2 regions of the Paenibacillus sp. FSL H3-0321 genome follow, and region 1 is predicted to be linked to the other one. Evidence: a T-box and tRNA genes for the amino acid it is inferred to sense, from the RefSeq annotation. Region 1 holds a T-box; the other holds one or more tRNA genes.
The links. The T-box of region 1 lies ahead of tyrS (tyrosine--tRNA ligase). A T-box ahead of a tRNA ligase gene usually reads a tRNA of that ligase, here a tRNA-Tyr.
Positions count from the first base shown of each region.

Region 1 (10,865 bases):
GCGGTAACCAGACCCTGATAACGGTTGTTGGCATTCTTGGGGATGTGGAATCCCTTGGAACCATCCTTCAATATGATTGGAGCATCGTCGAGGATGCCGGCAGGCTGGATCAGACCTGCATCAAGTGCAGGCAGATAAGCAGCAATCGGCTTCATGGTCGAGCCGGGCTGACGGACCATCTGCGTAGCATAGTTCATCTGTTCAATGTTGAAGTCCCGGCCTTCGATCATCCCCAGGATGGCTCCGGTTTTGTTCTCAATCATCATCCCGGCTGTCTGTTCCTTGCCTCTGGCTTTGCTGTTTTTTGTGAAATTATCACTGTTCTCGGAGATGCTGTGCATAGCGCTGTATACTTTTTTGTCAATCGTAGTGTATACACGGTATCCGCCGGTCATTAGCTTCTGACGGGCTTCCTCCAGAAGCACTGTGTCTTCTGCCGAACTCGTGGTATCTTTCGCTTTTTTCTTGTCTTCGTTGATCGACAGTAGGATCTCTGCCGCCTTGCGTTCGGTTTCCAGCATCAAGTAAGGGAATGTAGCATAGGCCTTCTTAGAATGCGGTGCCAGAGAGCCTTTGATGTCAAAGAGGCGCGCTTCATCATACTGGGAGGAAGTGATTTTATTCTCCTCCAGCATCCGCCGCAGTACGAGCTGCTGGCGCTCCATGGCTCTGTTAAAGGCCGTCTCGTTGAATTCACCCACCCCGTTAAATGCGGAATACTTGGAAGGAAGCTGGGGCAGACCGGCCAAATAGGCAGCTTGCGCAACATTCAGCTTCTCAAGGTCCTCCACACCGAAGATGCCCTTGGATGCGGCTTTGATACCGAACACATTATAACCGTTGGAGCCGTTCCCAAAGGGTACCTTATTAAGATATGCCGTAATAATTTCCTGTTTGGATAAGAAACGTTCAAGCCGCAGGGAGAGCAGGATTTCCTTCACTTTGCGGTCTTCCGTACGGTCCAGATTCAGAAATACACGTCTTGCGAGCTGCTGGGTAAGCGTACTGCCCCCGGTCTGGACCGATTCGTTGAGCAGCTTCTGCTTGACGGCACGAAGGGTACTGCTGAAATCCACTCCTTTATGGGCATAGAAGTTATTGTCCTCTATAGCGAGGACGGCATCAATCACAAGCTGTGGAATATCGTTGAATTCAATTAGCCTGCGGTCTTCTTCGGTTCGAAGCTGACCGATCGGTTGCCCATCCCGGAAATAGGCAAACCCGGTGACGGCGTTCAAGCTGACTTGCTGCTGAATCAATTCCTCGGTGCGCACAGGATCATCTTTCACAATGGAAGTTATGTAGCCTGCCAAGGCACCACCAGCAAACAGAGTGCCTAGTATGCCGAGTATAAACATCCACTTTACGACTGAACCGAACCTGCGGAGCCAGGATCTTCGGGGTGGATGCTGTTTTACGGTCTTCTTTTTGTTCTCCTCAACCATCGACGATAATCCTCCTTTTAACGGAACTATTATAGCACAATTTGGCGTATTTGAATGCGCTTCTGCCTGAAAGTCGAATTCATGAGGTGTTGACTTTTTAAAAGGTCCTATGGTATAAGTTTACTCAATTGGATATTCGAAAAGCGTGGAAAGACATCAGTAGAAGGAAAGCCATGTGTTTCAGAGAGCCGGTGGGTGGTGCGAACCGGCAGCAGGCCCCTTTGAATTACAGTCTGGAGCTGTCCGGAGGAACTACAAGCGCATTTCGCTTGTTCAGTAGTCCTGGACCGGGTGCAAGCCCGTTATGGCAATGAAGTGAAAGAGAATGCTTGTGCTCCGGCACGGCAAATCTTTAATTAGGGTGGTACCGCGAGCCTCTTACTCGTCCCTTGGGATGAATGAGAGGCTCTTTTTGCGTTCTTTGGAATGATTAGTGATGAAAAACTGGGAGGATAATGAAATGACATGGGAAGAGCTTTCAATCAGCCAACAGCAGGAAGTCGAGCGTCAGATGGAAGTAATTACGCGCGGTGCCGTGGAAATAGTGCCAGAGGGGGAAATGAAGCGCAAAGTGATCAAATCCGTAGCTGCGGGTATTCCGCTAAACATCAAACTGGGTCTTGATCCGTCGGCGCCGGATATTCACGTGGGACACACCATTGTGATTCATAAGCTGCGCCAGTTCCAGGAACTCGGGCATCAAGTGCAGCTGGTTATCGGAGATTTCACCGGACGTATCGGGGATCCTACGGGCAAATCCGAGACACGGAGGCAGCTTAGCGAAGAAGATGTGCAGCGCAATGCCGAGACCTACAAGAAGCAGATTTATAAGATTCTTGACCCGGAGAAAACAAAGATCTTCTGCAACTCGGAATGGCTCAGCCCGATGTCCTTCTCGGATGTTGTAAATCTGGCGGCAAAAGTAACTGTGGCCCGGATGATGGAACGCGACGATTTCTCCAAACGCTTCCAGGGCGGCCAGGCCATCAGCATTCATGAATTTTTCTACCCGCTGATGCAAGGGATGGATTCCGTTGCTCTTAAGACCGACGTGGAGATTGGAGGCACGGACCAGAAGTTCAATGTGCTGATGGGCCGTACACTGCAGAAGGAATATGGTCTGGAACCGCAAGCTGTTATACTGATGCCGCTGCTGGAAGGAATCGACGGTGTGCAGAAGATGAGCAAGAGTCTCGGGAATTACATCGGCATTGATGAAGAGGCTAATGAAATCTATGGCAAGGCGATGTCCGTGCCGGACGAGGTGATGCTGAAATACTACGAAATGGCTACAGATATCAGCAATCAGGAGCTCGCTGCCCTGAAAGCGGGTCTGGCCGACGGGACGGCCCATCCGCGGGATGTCAAAATGCGTCTTTCATATACATTAGTACGAATGTACCATGGAAAAGCAGCCGCGGAGGCCGCGCAGCAGCACTTCATTACGGTGTTCCAGCAGCGTGCGCTCCCGGAGGATATTGAGACAATCGGCATACCGTCTAAAGAGTTGTTGAGCGGCACAATCAAGCTGGTCACGCTGTTAACGCTGCTTGGTTTTGCAGGCTCCAATGGCGAAGCTAAACGTTCGATCCAGCAGGGCTCAGTGAAGCTGAACGGGGTGAAGCAGGAGGATCCGAACGGAGAAATCCAGCCGCAGGAGGGCGACATTGTCCAGGTAGGCAAGCGGAAGTTTGCCAAATTAACATTAGCTTAGGGTTTATTTTGCATAATGCAGCCTAATCTGCCGAAGCTTTTATTACATAATTCTCTTTAGTTAACTCGTAGTCAACTGAAGATTGCAGCTCCCCGAGCTGATTTCTCCAAGAGTCATGATGAACCGCAACTTTGCGAAAGCCGAGCTTCTCATAGACATGCTGTGCCCTGTAGTTCTTGAGGTTGGTATCCAGAATGATTTTTTGAATCTCCATCTGCTTAAACAGGGAGCTGATAAGCATAGTAAGAAACGCACTCCCAAGTCCTTGATTATGGTGGTTGAAGTTGCAGATTTTAATGCCAATCTCTGCACAGTGCCCGGCAAATATTCTAAAGTTCATTTCCCCAATGGGCATACCATCGATTTCCAGGATCAGGCGATGGTTGCAGCCGGCAGCAGTCTGAAGCATATCCAGAGTCTCTTGGACTGTAGTACCGAGACCTTCAGGATATCCGGCATGGGCCATGATCATTCCATCGTTCCACCAGTTGCACAATATTTGCGCATCGTCGGCAGTTGCTTCACGAATGACTAAATTATCTTTTATTAGATGCATTCAGGTTCCTCCGATTCAGTAGTTATCCTGAATTTACCACAGAAGCTAATTCAGAAGGAATGGAAAAGACTTGTTAAATAGAATTATCTCGCCTGGCACAAGAACAAGTATACAAAAAAGCCTCCGGAATTCTCCGGAGGCTTTGCTTTGCATTCGCTGTTAGCGAAATCTTAACGGTTGTAGAACTCGACGATTTGTTTCTCATCGATGTCTTGGGAAAGCTCAGCGCGTTCTGGCAAACGGATGTATTTGCCTTCGAAAGATCCGTCAGCATATTCCAGGTAAGCTGGAAGGTGGGAGCGGTTTTCCAAAGCTTCTTTGATAGAAGTCATAGCGCGGCTTCTTTCGCGAAGTCCGATAACGTCGCCCACGCTTACACGGTAAGAAGCGATGTCGACTTTTTTGCCGTTAACGGTTACGTGTCCGTGGGATACCAACTGACGTGCGCCTGCACGGGAGTTAGCGAAACCAAGACGGTAAACCAGATTGTCCAAGCGGCTTTCGAGCAGGAACATGAAGTTTTCGCCCGCGATACCTTGGATCTTTTGTGCTTTAGTGAAAAGAGTTTTAAACTGCTTTTCGCCCAAGCCGTACATGTGGCGCAGTTTTTGTTTTTCCAAAAGCTGCATTCCGTAGTTACTTACTTTTCTGCGTTGGTTAGCGCCATGCTGTCCTGGTGGGAAAGGGCGTTTCAGGTCTTTGCCTGTACCGCTAAGGGAAATGCCCAGACGGCGGCTGAGTTTGAATTTAGGTCCGGTGTAACGTGCCATGTTATAGTAGACTCCTTTATATTTGAAATTTCATTGTAGGGCCTATTTGCGCCGCAATCCGTATCCGTGAAAGCGTCAAATGGTTTCACACTGCCAGGGAAGTTCAGCCGCTGCCCTGGCAGTAACGAAATGCGTAGAGGGTGACACAACGTTACGCCCAATTAAGACTTGTTACAGTCTTGTTCAACAATAAATATTATATGAAAACAACAGTTAAAGTCAAGTGCATCTTTAAGGAGATTTTGTCTATCTTTGTCGTTAGTTCTTTGGTCCTAAAAAAAATCCCTCAAATCAGGAAAATATAATGCAATACAGGAAAAAAGAGAGTAAAATATAGCTAATTAGATGTTATCGGAAGATTAATAATATGAGACGCAAAGGGGATCCGCTTATGTCAGTTCAGGAAGCATACGGCCGCAAAGACACTCGTATGCTGTTGCAGGACACTATGCAGTCAAGCGGAGATGTGATAGATCCCGCCGCATGGCTCAGGGAAACGGATATTGTATCCTATGATTTCCCGTATGCAGCCAATTTGATTGCGGAAAGCTTCGCGGACTGGCGTGGACTGGCTGTCCCTCCCTTCGCGGAATCATGGGACTGGGGTCTGCTGGATTTTGAAGGGAAATGGATTGAACCTTTAGACTCAGGTGCCGGCAGTATCCGAGAGGAGGGCTGGGATGCGCAATGGGCGGAAGCTGCAGGACTAAGCCTGCTTTCTGGAGAGGCCAGTGCTGCCCCGGAACAGAAGAACGGACAAGCTGTGTACCTCTTGACCTTGCCGGTGTTTACCCGAGCTCAACGGGAAATCTTCGCTCTGCTTGCCTGCTCCATGACAGCCGTCGAGTATGAGCAGGGCGGAAAGAATACGGCTGAAGCAATGGCCATGCATTTCCAGACCTGTTTTTACCGCAGGTTTGAGCATGTTTTTGTATCAGATCTAGCGGGAGTGTACCAGCATGCCGAACGGGAAAGCATCCGCCGTTCGCTCCTGTTTCAAATTGTCCAGCGGATGCACGACAACATTGATGTCGACGCCGTTCTAACCGAGGTCATTGAGAGCATTGCTGCGATGTATCCGGGTGCCCGTCTGGAGCTGTTTATGTCACAGGACCACCGCAGCACGCATCCGCAGGTAAAGCCGCTTCCACTGCTTTGGGATAGTGATGATGTCTGCGCGCGTGCCTTCAAGGACGGCCGGGTAGCGCTGCATGCCGGGCGCGAGGACAGTCAGCATGTGGAGGTCGGCCTCCCGCTCGGAGGGAAGCAAGGCGTGTACGGTGTCTTCCATATGATTATGGATAAGCCCGTTTTTTCGGAGGTTGACCTGCGTTTCCTCTCGATGGTTGCCGATACGGCCGGGACAGCGTTTGAGAATGCCAAGCTGTATGAACGCTCCAACCAGCTTATTCGTGAATTGCGTATGAGCAATGAAATGACACAGCGTTTGAACCAAAGCCTGCGGTTGGGCGATATTTTTCAGTATGCCTTTGAAGAGCTGCTGGAGATGTTTGCTGCCGATTATTGCTGCATTCTGCATATGAATGAAGAGAAAGGCGGGCTGGAGGCGATTGCCTGCAATCATCTTCCGCTGCGCAATGAACTTATAGAAGTAGGACAAGGGCTGGGAGGCAATGTCTACACTACAGGCGAGCCGATCATTTTGTCGGATTATTTAAATACGCCGGGACCCTCTTCGAAGCTCATGGACGCAACTTGCTCGCAGTCGCTGATTGCTACTCCCCTTAATGTAGGCGGGGAAGTACGCGGTGCTATTATGCTTGCTCACCGGGAACCATACTTCTTCTCTTATGACAGCTTCAGGCTGCTGCAGGCGATGGCGGGTCACATCGGGCTTGCGGTAGGCAACGCCCGGCTTCATGCTGAGGTACGGTTCCTGGCCAACCGTGACAGTCTCACCGGACTTTATGCCCGTCATTACCTGGATGAGGAGATCAAGGAGAGGCAGACAACGGATTTCTGCGGCTCTTTGATTGTCGTTGATATTGATCAGTTTAAGACGGTCAACGATACCTACGGCCATCAGAAAGGCGATAAAATTCTGAAGCAGGTGAGCGAAATTGTGAAGTCCTCCATCCGCCAAGGCGATATTGCTGCCAGATGGGGCGGGGAGGAGCTGGCGGTCTATTTGCCGCAGCTGGGGGTGCAGCAGGCTTTTTATGTAGCCGAACGGATCCGCAAGCGGGTAATGGGTGAGACCGAACCTCGTGTTACCGTATCCTGCGGCATCGCGGAATGGAGCTGGACAGATGAACGGGTGAGTGTGGAGTCACTGTTCTACAGGGCCGATATGGCACTTTACGAAGCGAAGAACAACGGCCGCAATCAGGTTGTCATTGATACCAAGAAAGTGGATAGTACGGCAAAGAATCCTCTGGCCTGACGGCGGGGATTCTTTTTTTTGAGATATATATCAAAGTATAAGCCCGGGCAGCAGGGGGAACCTATTAATAATTGTTCACCCGGGTATTTCTACTTGGCCTCGGCTCCGCCTCCGGGTGAATTTGTAGGAGCAACTACACTTGACCGGGAAAGGCTTGAACACGATGAAATTACATTTATGGCGGCGCGAGGCGATCCTTGCCGTAGTTCTATCTTTATATTGTCTGCTATGCAGCGGCTGTGGGGGCATTTCGGATAAGCCGGCTGACCAGGAACTGAGTCTTGTTCTGGCCGGGATGGACGGTACAGACGGGGTATCCTTTGAAGGTGCCGCTGCATTACTGCTGGGAGGGAAGCCGGCTCAGGAATCGGCGCTCTATTATGGTGGGAAGGTTGCAGATCACAACAAGGTAAGTCTGTATACTTTGCTGCCGGATGAGAATGGGAAGACCAAGGCAGCAGCTAAAGCTGGTCTGAAAAAGCTTGAACAGAGACAAACTCCCGAGGCATACTACACGCAATTGGAGAAAAAAGACGGGGAATGGACGATGCTGACCGGTGCTCCAGCAGCCAATGCAGGTAATCCGCTTCCTGCGCTCAATCCGCTGCTTCAGCTGGAAGAACTGGAGGGCAATGAGAAAAAGGTAACGAAGCGGGCAGGAGCCGCCAGAGGGACCAAAGAACTTCGGATCGAGCTGACCCCAGGAGAGGCAAGGAAACAGCTGTCTGCCGAACTGGAGAGAGAGATGCTGCTGATCCGTCCGTCCGGTGACAGCAAGCCACAGGAGGCCGCAGGCAAGCCTAAGCAGGTCAATGAGGCAATGATGGCATTATGGGAGCAGAAGGACGAGGAGCTGCGGCAGAGGCTCGAGCAAGCCGAAATTTCATCGGTGTATTATCTGAAGGTGGATGTGAAGCGCAATCTGCCCAAGCGGCTGACCTGGACCCGTAAGGTAAAATATCCAACTGCCGCCGGAAGTGACGCCGAAGAAACTTACATCACCAAAGTTGATTTTTATGGGTTCCGGTGAAGCAGAGCTAACTGACCATGAGATCTTGCGCTCTTTTGCGGGCGTGCTACAATAGAATAGTATGTTTATTTTTAGTGATGAGGAAGGAAGAGAGAAGAATGAAGGATCCAAGAATTCAGAAGCTTGCGGCAAACCTTGTAGGGTATTCCGTAAATGTGCAGCCGGGCGAGAACGTGCTCGTTGAAATGATCGGCAGCGAAAGAGATCTGATTAAAGCTGTTGTGGAGGAAGTCGGCAAAGCCGGAGGTAACGCATTCGTGCAGCTGACGGACCGGACTGTTCTGCGCAGCATGCTTCAATATGCTACCCGTGAGAGTCTGCAGACCTGGGCGGAGATTGATCTGAACCGGATGAAGCAAATGGATTGTTATATCGGTATCCGTGCAGGAGAGAATGTCAATGATCTGGCTGATGTGCCGGAAGAGAACATGAAGCTGTACAACTCCCTGTATTCCCACCCGGTACATAGTGAACAACGCGTGAAGCACACCAAATGGGTGGTTCTGCGCTATCCGAATGCGAGTATGGCCCAACTGGCAAATACGACTACGGAAGCATTCGAAGACTTCTACTTCGAGGTGTGTAACCTGGATTATGCCAAAATGGACAAAGCACAGGATGCGCTTGCCGAGCTGATGCGTGCAACTGATAAGGTTCGTATCGCGGGACCGGGAACAGAGCTCACATTCTCCATTAAGGGCATCGGCGCCGAGAAATGCTCCGGCCAAAAAAACATTCCCGACGGCGAGGTTTACAGTGCTCCTGTTCGTGATTCCGTCAACGGCACGATCAGCTACAACGCTGCGACACTTTATAACGGCGTGACTTTTGAAAATGTGAAATTCAAATTCGAGAACGGCAAAATAGTCGAAGCGTCCAGCAATGATACGGTTCGCTTGAACGAAATTCTGGATTCCGACGACGGCGCACGCCATATCGGTGAATTTGCCATTGGCTTCAACCCCTACATTCTGCATCCTATGAAGGACATTCTGTTCGATGAAAAAATCGCCGGCAGCTTGCATTTTACCCCGGGCCAGGCTTATGATGTGACTGATAATGGCAACCGCTCGTCCATTCACTGGGATCTGGTGCTGATTCAGCGTCCGGAATACGGCGGCGGAGAAATCTATTTTGATGATGTGCTGATCCGCAAGGATGGTATCTTCGTTATTCCGGAACTTCAAGGTCTGAACCCCGAAAACCTGAAATAAGATGTAATAAAAAGAAAACACCTTGCGCGAGTAAGCGGATTCAATGTATCATGGAATTGATTAGAAAAGTCTTTGTTCCATAATCAAGTTGCGGAGGGATTCCTATGTCCAGTAACAATGCGGCAATCGTGGATATTGCCCAAACGGCAAGCCAGTTCAACTCTTCTATCGTTCTTCAAGCGGACAACAAGTATATTGATGTTAAGAGTATTCTTGGGTTGTTCACTACTCTGGTCTCCAGCCAAAGCTACGAGCTTCATGTTCATGGCACAGATGCCGAAGAAGCGAAAAAAGCAATGAGTGAAGTTTTTGCCAAACACGGTTTGAATTTTACAGTTGTTGCGGAGTAATCTACTATTTCCGAAGACGTCCTGCCCTTGCGGTGGGACGTTTTTATATATATTAAAAACTGAATTCTTGTATTGGGTTCGGATTTCGACTAATATTAAATTAAATAGCATTTGCAGCTGTAACTTTTAGACATGGGGGGGAAAATGCATGACTTCATCGGATTTGCAGGAACAGCTTAATCTTAAAGCGATTACTCTTCTACAAGAAGATGCCGATAAAATTCAGAAGCTCATCGAAGTGCAGATGGAGAATCTGGCGACACGTTACTGCCCTCTCTATGAGGAAGTGCTGGATACCCAGATGTACGGCTTCTCCAAAGAGGTCGATTTTGCGGTCAGAGCGGGACTGGTGCCTGAGCAAACGGGCAAGCTTGTGCTGAGCGAGCTGGAACGCAATTTGGCCGTGCTATACGAGGCTCTGAATAAGAAGGCGGAAGAGCGCGAGCTGTAAGCCAAGTCTCTAACCATTTATAAAAACGCACATGAGGACCGCCGGGCCGCTCATGTGCGTTTTTTGTTTCGTATGAAGTGTAGCAGCTTCTGGGGGGCGTCAACCTTATACCAGGTAGAAAGAGACACCTAGAATCATATAAACAACGAGCAGCAGAAGTCCTTCATACCAGTTGGTTGCACCGTCCTGTATGATCGATTTAGCGATAAACACTGAGACGGCGATGGCAACGATCTCGATGATGGTGAACACAATATCCATCGTATCGCCCATAAAGTAGCTGGCAAAGATCAGAACGGGGGCTACGAACAAGGCAATCTGCAGGCTGCTGCCGACGGCGATCTCCACGGCGGCGCCGATCTTGTTCTTCATCGCCAGCATGATTGCGGCACTGTGCTCCGCGGCGTTACCGATAATCGCCACAAGGAATGCACCGACGAACAGCTCACTGAACCCGAAACGTTCGGTTAACGTCTCTAGCGTCCCGACCAGCCATTCACTGACGAAAGCGACCATCACTGTAGCCAGTACAAGATAAAGAATGGATTTGTTCTTCGACCAGGCGGGCGCGTGCTCGTTCGGCAGCTCTTCGTCGCCGTCCACAGTGACATCCTCCAAGTATTTCTTGTGTGTTATCATGGAGAAGACCAGCCAGGCGATATACGCAGCGATAAGCAGCCCTGCGACAACAAGACTTAGCACATCGGTGTCCTTCTCCGTGATGGAGTGGGTGTTGAAGAACATGGCGGGAACAAACAAGGCAATGACGGCCACGATCATCAAGGAACCGTTCAGTCCGGCCAACGTGACATTGAAATTCTGAACCTTGAATTTCATGCCGCCGGCAAAGATGCTGAGCCCGAGAACGAGCAGCAGATTACCGATGATCGAACCGGTGAGAGAGGCTTTAACCATGTCATACAGCCCTTCC
Region 1 covers NZ_JBBODH010000001.1:7,418,377-7,429,241, forward strand. Annotated here, with positions in the region: gene MHI45_RS32785 (transglycosylase domain-containing protein) at 1-1,445, opposite strand, end outside; T-box leader at 1,583-1,838, shown strand; gene tyrS (tyrosine--tRNA ligase) at 1,906-3,159, shown strand; gene MHI45_RS32795 (GNAT family N-acetyltransferase) at 3,182-3,715, opposite strand; gene rpsD (30S ribosomal protein S4) at 3,886-4,485, opposite strand; gene MHI45_RS32805 (sensor domain-containing diguanylate cyclase) at 4,877-6,889, shown strand; gene MHI45_RS32810 (hypothetical protein) at 7,029-7,919, shown strand; gene MHI45_RS32815 (aminopeptidase) at 8,018-9,133, shown strand; gene MHI45_RS32820 (HPr family phosphocarrier protein) at 9,238-9,483, shown strand; gene MHI45_RS32825 (YlaN family protein) at 9,632-9,934, shown strand; gene cax (calcium/proton exchanger) at 10,040-10,865, opposite strand, start outside.

Region 2 (10,865 bases), 3.1 Mb from region 1:
GCTCCCGCAGCGGATTGCCTCCGACAAACGATCCGGCCGCCACATGCTTGTGCACAACCGAACCGGCCGCCACAACCGCGCCATCTCCAATCGTTACACCGGGGAGAATGGTTGTATTAGCGCCAATTAGAACATTTTCACCAATAATGACTTCACCAAGCCGATACTCTTTAATCAGGTACTCATGAGCCAAAATGGTGGTGTTATAGCCGATGATGGAGTTTTCGCCGACTGTAATTTTCTCCGGAAAAAATACATCCACCATTGCCATCAGTCCAAATGCCGTATGTTTACCCACCTTCATACCAAGGATCCGGCGATAAATCCAGTTCTTGAGCGGAAGAATGGGGCAATACCGGGCAATTTGGATAAAAATAAAATTACGGACGCCCTTCCATGGGCTAACTGTACGGTAAATGTACCAGAGTGAATTATGCCCCTCCACCGGATAGCGGGTTAGGTTTCTCACGATTCCCTCGTCCCTTGCCGGACTATCTCATATAAATCCGTCATGTCGTGGATAATATAATCCGGCTCATATTTACGAAGCGTCTCTTCCCCTTTAAGTGACCAGGCTACAGCTGCTACAGGCACACCGGCCGCTTTGGCCGATTGGATATCTACAATGCTGTCGCCTACCATCAAGGTATGGTGCGGGTCAACATCTAAGTTGCGGATCGCTGTCAGCACCGGCTCCGGATGCGGTTTAGGCTGTGTCACATCAGTAACCGTTACTATAGTTTCCATATACTTCAGCAGATCGAACATCTCCAGTGCCTTGAGCGTAGTCGGACGAATCTTCGTCGTTACAATCCCCATTCTAATCCCGCGCCGCGACAGCTCTTCCATCGTTTCATTCACACGCGGAAAAGAACCAATCAGCTCATCGTGATGCGCGTAGTTGTAAGAACGGTAGGACTTCTCCAATACGCTGGTATCCTCAAGGCCGGAGAACGCGTTCAGCTGCTGATGAAGTGTTGTTCCCATATGGGGGATAATCTGCTCCCGGGTCAGAGACGGAAGATTGTTCTCCTTCAGCGCATGCATGAAAGAGCCAATAATCAGTTCATTGGTATTCACAATCGTTCCGTCCAGATCAAAAAGAACGCATTCTATCATCGGGTTACTACTCCTTCGGTTCCGCATCCTCAGACTTGACCTTGTCAGGCGTTGCCGCCTGCGGGGCTTTTTGCGGTGTATTGACTGCATTCTCCGGGACCACAGAATCTGCCGCGACCGGCTTGGTGCTGACAATAGGATCGGAATAATGAGCCTTAGATTGACCGGTTACCCGGCGCACAATAATAAGTACTACGGCAGCCACGATAATCAGCAAAGCGAGCAGCTGCGAGATACGGATATTTCCATAGGCAGGATCAAAGTACCCTTGTTCAAAGCCCATCCATTTCATCGGGCTCCACAGGCCGTTGACGAATGAAGCTACACCGCTGCTGCCGTTAAAGCCCAAGCTGTCGGTACGCAAAGCTTCAATGAAGAAACGGCCGATTGAATACCAGATAAAGTAGGATAAGAAGATTTCACCCGCACGGACAAACCTTTGGCGGCGCAGCACCATAAGGAGTAGAATACCCAGCAAGCTCCACAGAGATTCGTACAGGAAGGTTGGATGATGGAACGCATTTTCTATATACATTTGATTGACGATAAAGTCAGGCAAATGCAGCTTATCGCGCAGGAACGACTCCTCAACAACCCCACCATAAGCCTCTTGATTGATAAAGTTACCCCATCGGCCAATCATTTGTCCGGCCAGCAGTCCAGGCGCGCAAATATCCACAACACGCCAGAATGGGTACCCTTTATAGCGGAAATAGATAATGGCGCAAATAATGGCCCCGATCAAGGCTCCATAAATGGCAATCCCGCCATTCCATATTTTGAAGACATCTATAAAGTTATCCTTATAGTCCTCCCATTTAAAAGCTACAAAATATATCCGCGCGCCAATGATCGCCGACGGCACTCCAAGCAGCAGCATATCCATAAAGAATTCCTGGGAAATATTAAACCGTTTGCCTTCCTGAATCGCGAGGAATAATCCGGCAAGTGCGCCGAATCCCAGGATCAAACCATACCAGTGAACGGGTAGTGAACCGATGGAGAATACAATGGGATTAATCGCTAATGAAAAAAACATGCTCTCACACTCCTAGTCCAGATCATCCATGTCTTCAGATATGGTAGCTGTAAGTTTATTGGTAAACTGCAGAGCCGCGTTAAAGCCCATTTGCTTCAAGCGGTAGTTCATGGCCGCAACCTCAATAATAACGGCAAGATTTCGTCCTGGCCGTACCGGAATCGTTACGAGGGGAACGTCCGTATCGATAATCCGTGTTGTTTCTTCATCCAGACCAAGCCGGTCATATTGCTTGTCCTGCTGCCAGGCTTCCAGCCGAACCACCAGCGTAATACGCTTATGATTGCGGATTGCGCCTGCACCAAAGAGAGTCATTACATTTATAATTCCGACGCCGCGGATTTCGAGCAAATGGCGGATCAGCTCCGGTGCCGTACCATGCAGCTGGTTGTCGGAGGTCTGGCGGATTTCCACGGCATCGTCCGCGATCAAGCGATGTCCGCGTTTAACGAGCTCAAGTGCCGTTTCACTTTTACCAATGCCGCTGCTGCCTGTAATCAGCATGCCTACACCGTATACATCGCAGAGAACGCCATGAATGGTTGCTGTAGGTGCAAGTCTGCCTTCAAGGAAGCTGGTCAGTCTACTGGAAAAAATCGTTGTAGCCATCGAGCTGCGCAATACCGGAAGCCCTTTTTCATTGCTTATGTCAATCAGCTCCTGCGGCACATCCAATGCTCTTGTAATGACAATACAAGGTGTATTATCCTTACAGATCCCGCGAATCCGGCTCTTGCGCTCTTCCTCCGAAAGCATAGAAAAGAAGGCCAGCTCTGTCTTGCCCAGCAGCTGTACCCGTTCTTCCGGATAATATTCGAAATAACCTGCTATTTCCAGACCGGGCCGATTCAAGTCATCCACTGTAATCGGTCTCTTCAGACCTTCATGCCCGGAAACAACCTCTAATTGAAAATGCTGTACCAATTCCGATACTTTTACCTTCTTAGCCATGTATGTCCGTCCTTTCGTCACCTAACGGTTATGTCCGCTTTCCTACATTTGGTTAACAACTCTTTCCATTCCATCCGTAGGTAATTCTCCTGCTATCTTAATTGATAATCCCCTTTAATGCAATCTTAATACCTGCTACCTTGCCCTTAGATCCATTGATATATAAGGAGTTGAACCCAAACCTGCTTATATTCTGCCCATCTATTCCTATAGCTTAGGAGGTCATTAGCGGAAGGCTCCAAGAAGACAAAAAAGCCGCCCTTTCAGGCGGCTTTCTTTAAAAGGGAAGATATTTCTATCTTAGCCCAACAATACGTTAAGTTCGGATTCTTTATCAAAGATGTGGATTTTGTTCATGTCAATTGCCAATTTAGGCTTGCTGCCTTCACGGGTAGTGGAACGTCCATCTACACGGGCAATTACAGTGTTGCTGCCCAGACCGCTCAAGTAAAGGAGCATTTCATGACCAAGGTTTTCCGTAACATCTACCAGCGAAGTGAAGATTGTGTTCGGGGAAGCTTCCAGGAATACTGGTTCTTCATGGATATCTTCTGGACGAACGCCCATGATCACTTCTTTGCCGATATAGCCTTTGCTGCGCAGGATTGTAGCTTTGCCTCCTGGAACTTCAACGTCAAGGTTCTCAGCGCGGAAGCGAACAGCGCCGCCAACATCGGACAGAGTACCATTGATAAAGTTCATAGTTGGGGAACCAATAAATCCGGCTACGAACAGGTTGGTAGGCTCATTGTACAGTTCTTCAGGAGAAGCTGCCTGTTGAATGATACCATCATACATAACTACGATACGGTCACCCATCGTCATAGCTTCTGTCTGGTCATGCGTTACGTAGATACAAGTGGTTTCAAGGCGTTTAACCAGTTTAGTGATTTCAGCACGCATTTGACCACGAAGTTTAGCATCCAAGTTGGAAAGTGGCTCATCCATCAAGAAGACTTGCGGATCACGGACGATAGCGCGGCCTAGAGCGACACGTTGGCGTTGACCACCGGACAGTGCTTTAGGTTTACGCTCAAGCAAGTGCTCGATATCGAGAATTTTCGCAGCTTCGCGAACTTTCTTGTCGATTTCTTCTTTCTTCACTTTACGCAGTTTCAAACCGAAAGCCATGTTTTGGTACACGCTCATATGCGGGTACAGGGCGTAGGATTGGAATACCATCGCGATATCGCGGTCTTTAGGAGCAACGTCATTGACTACACGGTCGCCAATGTACATTTTACCTTCGGAGATTTCTTCCAGACCAGCGATCATACGCAGGGTAGTGGATTTACCACAACCGGAAGGTCCAACCAGTACGAGGAATTCCTTATCTTTAATATCAAGATTGATGTCGATTACTGTTGCTTTATCGGAACCCGGGTATTTTTTGAAAATATGCTCTAAACGTACGCCTGCCATTGTATTTCCCCCTCGAGTTATTAGTTGATTATAAATAAATCGCTTTCTTGTACATTTATCTTACCCCAGACGTGCCTCGCTGGCTATTTGCAACGTTCACAAAAATCCTATTTTCTTTTCGTCACTTTATACAATAACATGGTTAACTTTACAATTGCTGCGTCGCCAAAGCTCCGTACATCGGCACCTGTCTCCTGTTTGATCTTGTCCAACCGGTATAGGAGCGTGTTGCGGTGGATGTACAATTTTTTCGCGGTCTCACTCACATTGCAGTCCATCTCGAAGAAAGTTTCCAGCGTCAGCAGCATCTCCTTATCCGCCAGCACCGAAGTATAGTCACCGATCTGTCCTAGCAGCTGCCTGCGCCGCTCATCAGGGATACTGTTCACCAGCCGCTCCATATGCAGCTCCCACGGGAGATGAATATAGTCGCCAACCTGAAAAATCCGTCCCAAAACAATCGTTTCCCGCAGCAGCGCAACCGAGCCTGTCAAACCTTTTACCGGGATGATCGCCGGTGCAACCGCCAGATGGAATACACCTACCCACTCACTGGCAATCAGCTCATGCAGCCCCATACAGGTCTGTGACAGAAGCTCATCTACACTCTCTTCCTCATCGTCCTTATCATCCCCGCCGGTCAGCAATTCCTTGCGGGCTAAAATTAACCATTCCTTCTCCTGCAGGGGGATAAGCAATATTTCGTTCTCAAAATAATTGCGCAGCAGCTTCATAAGCGAACGGTAAGAGATCTGCGGATTGTGGACATTCTCACTCACCAGCAGAAAAGGAATCATCTCGCCGAACAAACGCCCCTTCAGAGTGATTTCGTCAGGAATCTCTGCATCATTCTTCTCTTGCTCGAGCTGCGAATTCAGCCAGTTGCTCAGCTGCCGGGCCTCTACTTCTCCTTCTTCCTTTAACCCTGTGGCCTTGAGCGCGACCGCAAAATTCCGTGCCGCATAATTGACCAATTGCAATTCAAGGGCTGAAAGGCCATCCATCTCTACCCATATCGCAGTTATTCTTCCCTCGTTCTCATACAATGGTACCCAGAGATGACCTTCATGAGTGACCGGCTGATCCAACTCTTCTTTGCCTATGCCAAAAAGAGAAGCTGAATGCTGCCTCCCGAGTTGCTTGATTCCGGTTCTCTTTCCGGTGAGCTGCTCCAATTTTTGACGCAATGCCTCACTATCCATTGTCACCATACTCCACCACTTTTGCTCTTTTCGCCTATTTTATCATAATTCCCAACATTATGCGGCCTGGTCCCTCCGATTACTAAGACACAATCGACAATTTGAGGAATCATTTATTTTGTTTTACCATTTCGCTATGATTTTGCTTAGACGGCGGCAAGCTTACCATGGATATCTTCTTTAACTCTTTATGCATCCAAATACCGGCTATCGCTCCCTCGCCCATTGCAACTGTAGCTTGCTCTGCATGAACAGCGACATCACCAGCCACCCATAAATGCTCCACATTGGTCATTAATGAACGCTTATCCGCTTCGATATGCTTGTTCTTATGAAGCTTCACCCCAAGCTCTGCCGCAAGTTCCGAATGTACCGCATTGTTCCCAAAGGCGATAAACCCACGCTCCGCAAGCAAAGTATTTCCGCTCTCCAGGACTACCGCTTTAATGATTCCATCATTCTCCTCATCGATTCGTGCAACTGCTTCCTCTACGTATAAGATTCCTTGTTCATCAAGACGTTGGCGGTTTTCTGCCGATACCGGCTGGCATTCATGATTGATATAAGTCAGATCACCCGTACGCTCGCGCAAAACAAAAGCCATATTTGCCCCTACGTCACCTGAACCCAGCAATAGGGTCTGCCGGTTCTGAATTTCGTAGCCATCACAATCCGGGCATACATATACCGTCTTTCCTAATGTAGCTACAAGCCCCGGCAACTCAGGAAAGCGGTCCATTACACCTGTTGCAAGCAGCAATGTCTTGGAACTATAGCACTGATTCTCGAAACCGTTCAGCTGAAACAAACCATTCTGCTTATCTGCCTTAGTAATCCTATCCGTAACAAACTCTACCCCAGCAACTTCAGCCTGCCGCCTCCCCCTTGCCCTAAGCTCTTCACCGGATATTCCCTCTGGCCAGCCCAATATATTATGATAATTGCGGCAAATGTTAGGTCTTCCCCCTCCCGCGTCTATCACAAGCACATGGTGGGCGGAGTAACGTCCCAATTGAATCGCCGCCTGCAGACCGGCAAAACCGCCTCCAACAATAATTGCATCATATATAACGGGAATCCCCTCATTTCTGCTCAGTGTTATAAACTTATAATTAAACGGAGACAGAAATTTTAAACTCGATGTCAGCAATTTCATTTTCCTGCGTATGACGATAACACAAAAAATCCACCACCCGAAGGTGATGACTTTCTGATTGGGATGAGCCATGAAGGACTCGAACCTTCGACACCCTGATTAAAAGTCAGGTGCTCTACCAACTGAGCTAATGGCTCATAAAACTGGTGGAGGCTGATGGATTCGAACCACCGAACACGTACGTGAGCAGATTTACAGTCTGATGCGTTTGGCCACTTCGCTAAGCCTCCATATATGGTGGCGCGGGAGGGAATCGAACCCCCGACACAAGGATTTTCAGTCCTTTGCTCTACCGACTGAGCTACCGAGCCATAAAAAAAGCCATAAAACATAAAAAAATGGCGGAACCGACGGGATTCGAACCCGCGATCTCCTGCGTGACAGGCAGGCATGTTAGGCCAACTACACCACGGTTCCGCATTTGTAAAAATAATGGTGCCGGCGAGAGGACTTGAACCCCCAACCTACTGATTACAAGTCAGTTGCTCTACCAGTTGAGCTACACCGGCACGGTGTAAAAGTGTTGAAACGGTGTTGAATTGTGAAAATGGTGGAGGCTGAGGGGATCGAACCCCCGACCCTCTGCTTGTAAGGCAGATGCTCTCCCAGCTGAGCTAAGCCTCCGGGTTGTATGGTAGCGGCAGAGGGGATCGAACCCCCGACCTCACGGGTATGAACCGTACGCTCTAGCCAGCTGAGCTACGCCGCCACACTAACAATATTATGAATTTGAAATGGCGGAGAGAGAGGGATTCGAACCCTCGCACCGCTTACGCAGTCTAACCCCTTAGCAGAGGGTCCCCTTATAGCCACTTGGGTATCTCTCCAAACAAGTTGGTGCCATGTAAATTCATTCAGGAACCTTAATTCCTGAAAACTGAATCCGAAACAAATCTGCGTCTTAACTTGTTGGATAAGCCCTCGACCGATTAGTATTGGTCAGCTCCATGCATTGCTGCACTTCCACCTCCAACCTATCTACCTCGTCGTCTTCAAGGGGTCTTACTAATTGGGAAATCTCATCTTGAGGGGGGCTTCACGCTTAGATGCTTTCAGCGCTTATCCCGTCCGTACGTAGCTACTCAGCCATGCTCCTGGCGGAACAACTGATGCACCAGCGGTACGTCCATCCCGGTCCTCTCGTACTAAGGACAGCTCCTCTCAAATTTCCTGCGCCCACGACAGATAGGGACCGAACTGTCTCACGACGTTCTGAACCCAGCTCGCGTACCGCTTTAATGGGCGAACAGCCCAACCCTTGGGACCTACTTCAGCCCCAGGATGCGATGAGCCGACATCGAGGTGCCAAACCTCCCCGTCGATGTGGACTCTTGGGGGAGATAAGCCTGTTATCCCCAGGGTAGCTTTTATCCGTTGAGCGATGGCCCTTCCATGCGGTACCACCGGATCACTAAGTCCGACTTTCGTCCCTGCTCGACTTGTTGGTCTCGCAGTCAAGCTCCCTTATGCCTTTGCACTCTTCGAATGATTTCCAACCATTCTGAGGGAACCTTTGAACGCCTCCGTTACTCTTTAGGAGGCGACCGCCCCAGTCAAACTGCCCGCCTGACACGGTCCCCGTACCCGATTAGGGCACTAGGTTAGAACCTAGATACGATCAGGGTGGTATCCCAACGGCGCCTCCGCAGAAGCTTGCGCTCCTGCCTCTACGGCTCCCACCTATCCTGTACAGATCGTACCCAAATTCAATATCAAGCTGCAGTAAAGCTCCATGGGGTCTTTCCGTCTTGTCGCGGGTAACCTGCATCTTCACAGGTATTAAAATTTCACCGGATCTCTCGTTGAGACAGCGCCCAAGTCGTTACGCCATTCGTGCGGGTCAGAATTTACCTGACAAGGAATTTCGCTACCTTAGGACCGTTATAGTTACGGCCGCCGTTTACTGGGGCTTCGGTTCACAGCTTCGGATTGCTCCTAACCGCTCCCCTTAACCTTCCAGCACCGGGCAGGCGTCAGCCCGTATACTTCGCCTTGCGGCTTCGCACAGACCTGTGTTTTTGCTAAACAGTCGCTTGGGCCTTTTCACTGCGGCCCCCTCGGGCTATTCACCCTACCGAGGCACCCCTTCTCCCGAAGTTACGGGGTCATTTTGCCGAGTTCCTTAACGAGAGTTCTTCCGCGCGCCTTAGAATTCTCTTCTCGCCTACCTGTGTCGGTTTGCGGTACGGGCACCTTCTCCTGGCTAGAGGCTTTTCTTGGCAGTGTGAGATCATGACCTTCGCTACTATAATTTTCGCTCCCCATCACAGCCCAGCCTTAATGGTGTGCGGATTTGCCTACACACCAGCCTCACTGCTTAGACGGACATCCATCAGTCCGCGTCACTACCCTCCTGCGTCACCCCATCGCTCATAGCGGATTACGGTGGTACAGTAATTTCAAACTGTTGTCCTTCGACTACGCCTTTCGGCCTCGCCTTAGGTCCCGACTTACCCTGAGCGGACGAGCCTTCCTCAGGAAACCTTGGGCTTTCGGCGGATCAGATTCTCACTGATCTTTTCGTTACTCATACCGGCATTCTCACTTGTATGCTGTCCAGCGCTCCTTACGGTACACCTTCAACCTGCATACAACGCTCCCCTACCCCAGATGCAAAGCATCTAGCCATAGCTTCGGTGGTGTGTTTAGCCCCGTTACATTTTCGGCGCAGAGTCACTCGACCAGTGAGCTATTACGCACTCTTTCAATGGTGGCTGCTTCTAAGCCAACATCCTGGTTGTCTGTGCAACTCCACATCCTTTCCCACTTAACACACACTTGGGGACCTTAGCTGATGGTCTGGGCTGTTTCCCTTTTGACAATGGATCTTAGCACTCACTGTCTGACTCCCGGCAAGAAGTTAATGGCATTCGGAGTTTGACTGAGCTTGGTAACCCTTGCGGGCCCCGCACCCAATCAGTGCTCTACCTCCACCACTCCATTCACCGAGGCTAGCCCTAAAGCTATTTCGGGGAGAACCAGCTATCTCCGAGTTCGATTGGAATTTCTCCGCTACCCCCACCTCATCCCCGCATTTTTCAACATACGTGGGTTCGGGCCTCCAGTGCGTGTTACCGCACCTTCACCCTGGACAGGGGTAGATCACACGGTTTCGGGTCTACGTCCACATACTCAGTCGCCCTATTCAGACTCGCTTTCGCTGCGGCTCCGGCTTCTCACCTTAACCTTGCATGTTAAACGTAACTCGCCGGTTCATTCTACAAAAGGCACGCCATCACCCATGAATAGGGCTCTGACTTTTTGTAAGCACACGGTTTCAGGTTCTATTTCACTCCCCTTCCGGGGTGCTTTTCACCTTTCCCTCACGGTACTGTTTCACTATCGGTCGCCAGGTAGTATTTAGCCTTAGCAGATGGTCCTGCTGGATTCATACGGGGTTTCACGTGCCCCGCACTACTCGGGATCCGTCTCGGAGAGAACACAGTTTAGGCTACAGGGCTTTTACCTCTATCGCGGGCCTTTCCAGACCTCTTCGCCTACCATATTCCTTTGTAACTCCATGTGAGACGTCCCACAACCCCAAGAGGCAAGCCCCTTGGTTTAGGCTGTTCCGCGTTCGCTCGCCGCTACTGACGGAATCACTATTGTTTTCTCTTCCTCAGGGTACTTAGATGTTTCAGTTCCCCTGGTCTGCCTCTATCTCCCCTATGTATTCAGAGAGAAGTAACTGCGAATTACCACAGCTGGGTTTCCCCATTCGGACACCCCCGGATCAAAGCTTGCTTACAGCTCCCCGAGGCAGTTTCGTTGTTCGCCACGTCCTTCGTCGGCTCCTGGCGCCTAGGCATCCTCCGTGTGCTCTTATTAGCTTAACCAATCGCTCTGGTATTGGCTTATTCGCTCATCTTGTTTTAAACAGCGCTTCCAGATCACTCTGTCCGCCAGTCTGTTTAAAGCCAAAAGTCGCTCACAATCCAAAACCTTCGCTTAGTATCACTATTAATTAAAACTTGTT
Region 2 covers NZ_JBBODH010000001.1:4,331,943-4,342,807, reverse strand. Annotated here, with positions in the region: gene MHI45_RS19395 (acyltransferase) at 1-469, opposite strand, end outside; gene ppaX (pyrophosphatase PpaX) at 466-1,119, opposite strand; gene lgt (prolipoprotein diacylglyceryl transferase) at 1,127-2,158, opposite strand; gene hprK (HPr(Ser) kinase/phosphatase) at 2,171-3,109, opposite strand; gene MHI45_RS19375 (ABC transporter ATP-binding protein) at 3,410-4,531, opposite strand; gene MHI45_RS19370 (PucR family transcriptional regulator) at 4,639-5,733, opposite strand; gene MHI45_RS19365 (NAD(P)/FAD-dependent oxidoreductase) at 5,843-6,811, opposite strand; tRNA gene MHI45_RS19360 (tRNA-Lys) at 6,954-7,026, opposite strand; tRNA gene MHI45_RS19355 (tRNA-Tyr) at 7,034-7,119, opposite strand; tRNA gene MHI45_RS19350 (tRNA-Phe) at 7,125-7,200, opposite strand; tRNA gene MHI45_RS19345 (tRNA-Asp) at 7,229-7,306, opposite strand; tRNA gene MHI45_RS19340 (tRNA-Thr) at 7,323-7,398, opposite strand; tRNA gene MHI45_RS19335 (tRNA-Val) at 7,438-7,513, opposite strand; tRNA gene MHI45_RS19330 (tRNA-Met) at 7,522-7,598, opposite strand; tRNA gene MHI45_RS19325 (tRNA-Ser) at 7,625-7,716, opposite strand; rRNA gene MHI45_RS19320 (23S ribosomal RNA) at 7,799-10,725, opposite strand.
Region 2: it has a tRNA-Tyr gene. The T-box ahead of tyrS (tyrosine--tRNA ligase) is inferred to sense a tRNA for this amino acid. The anticodon was not compared.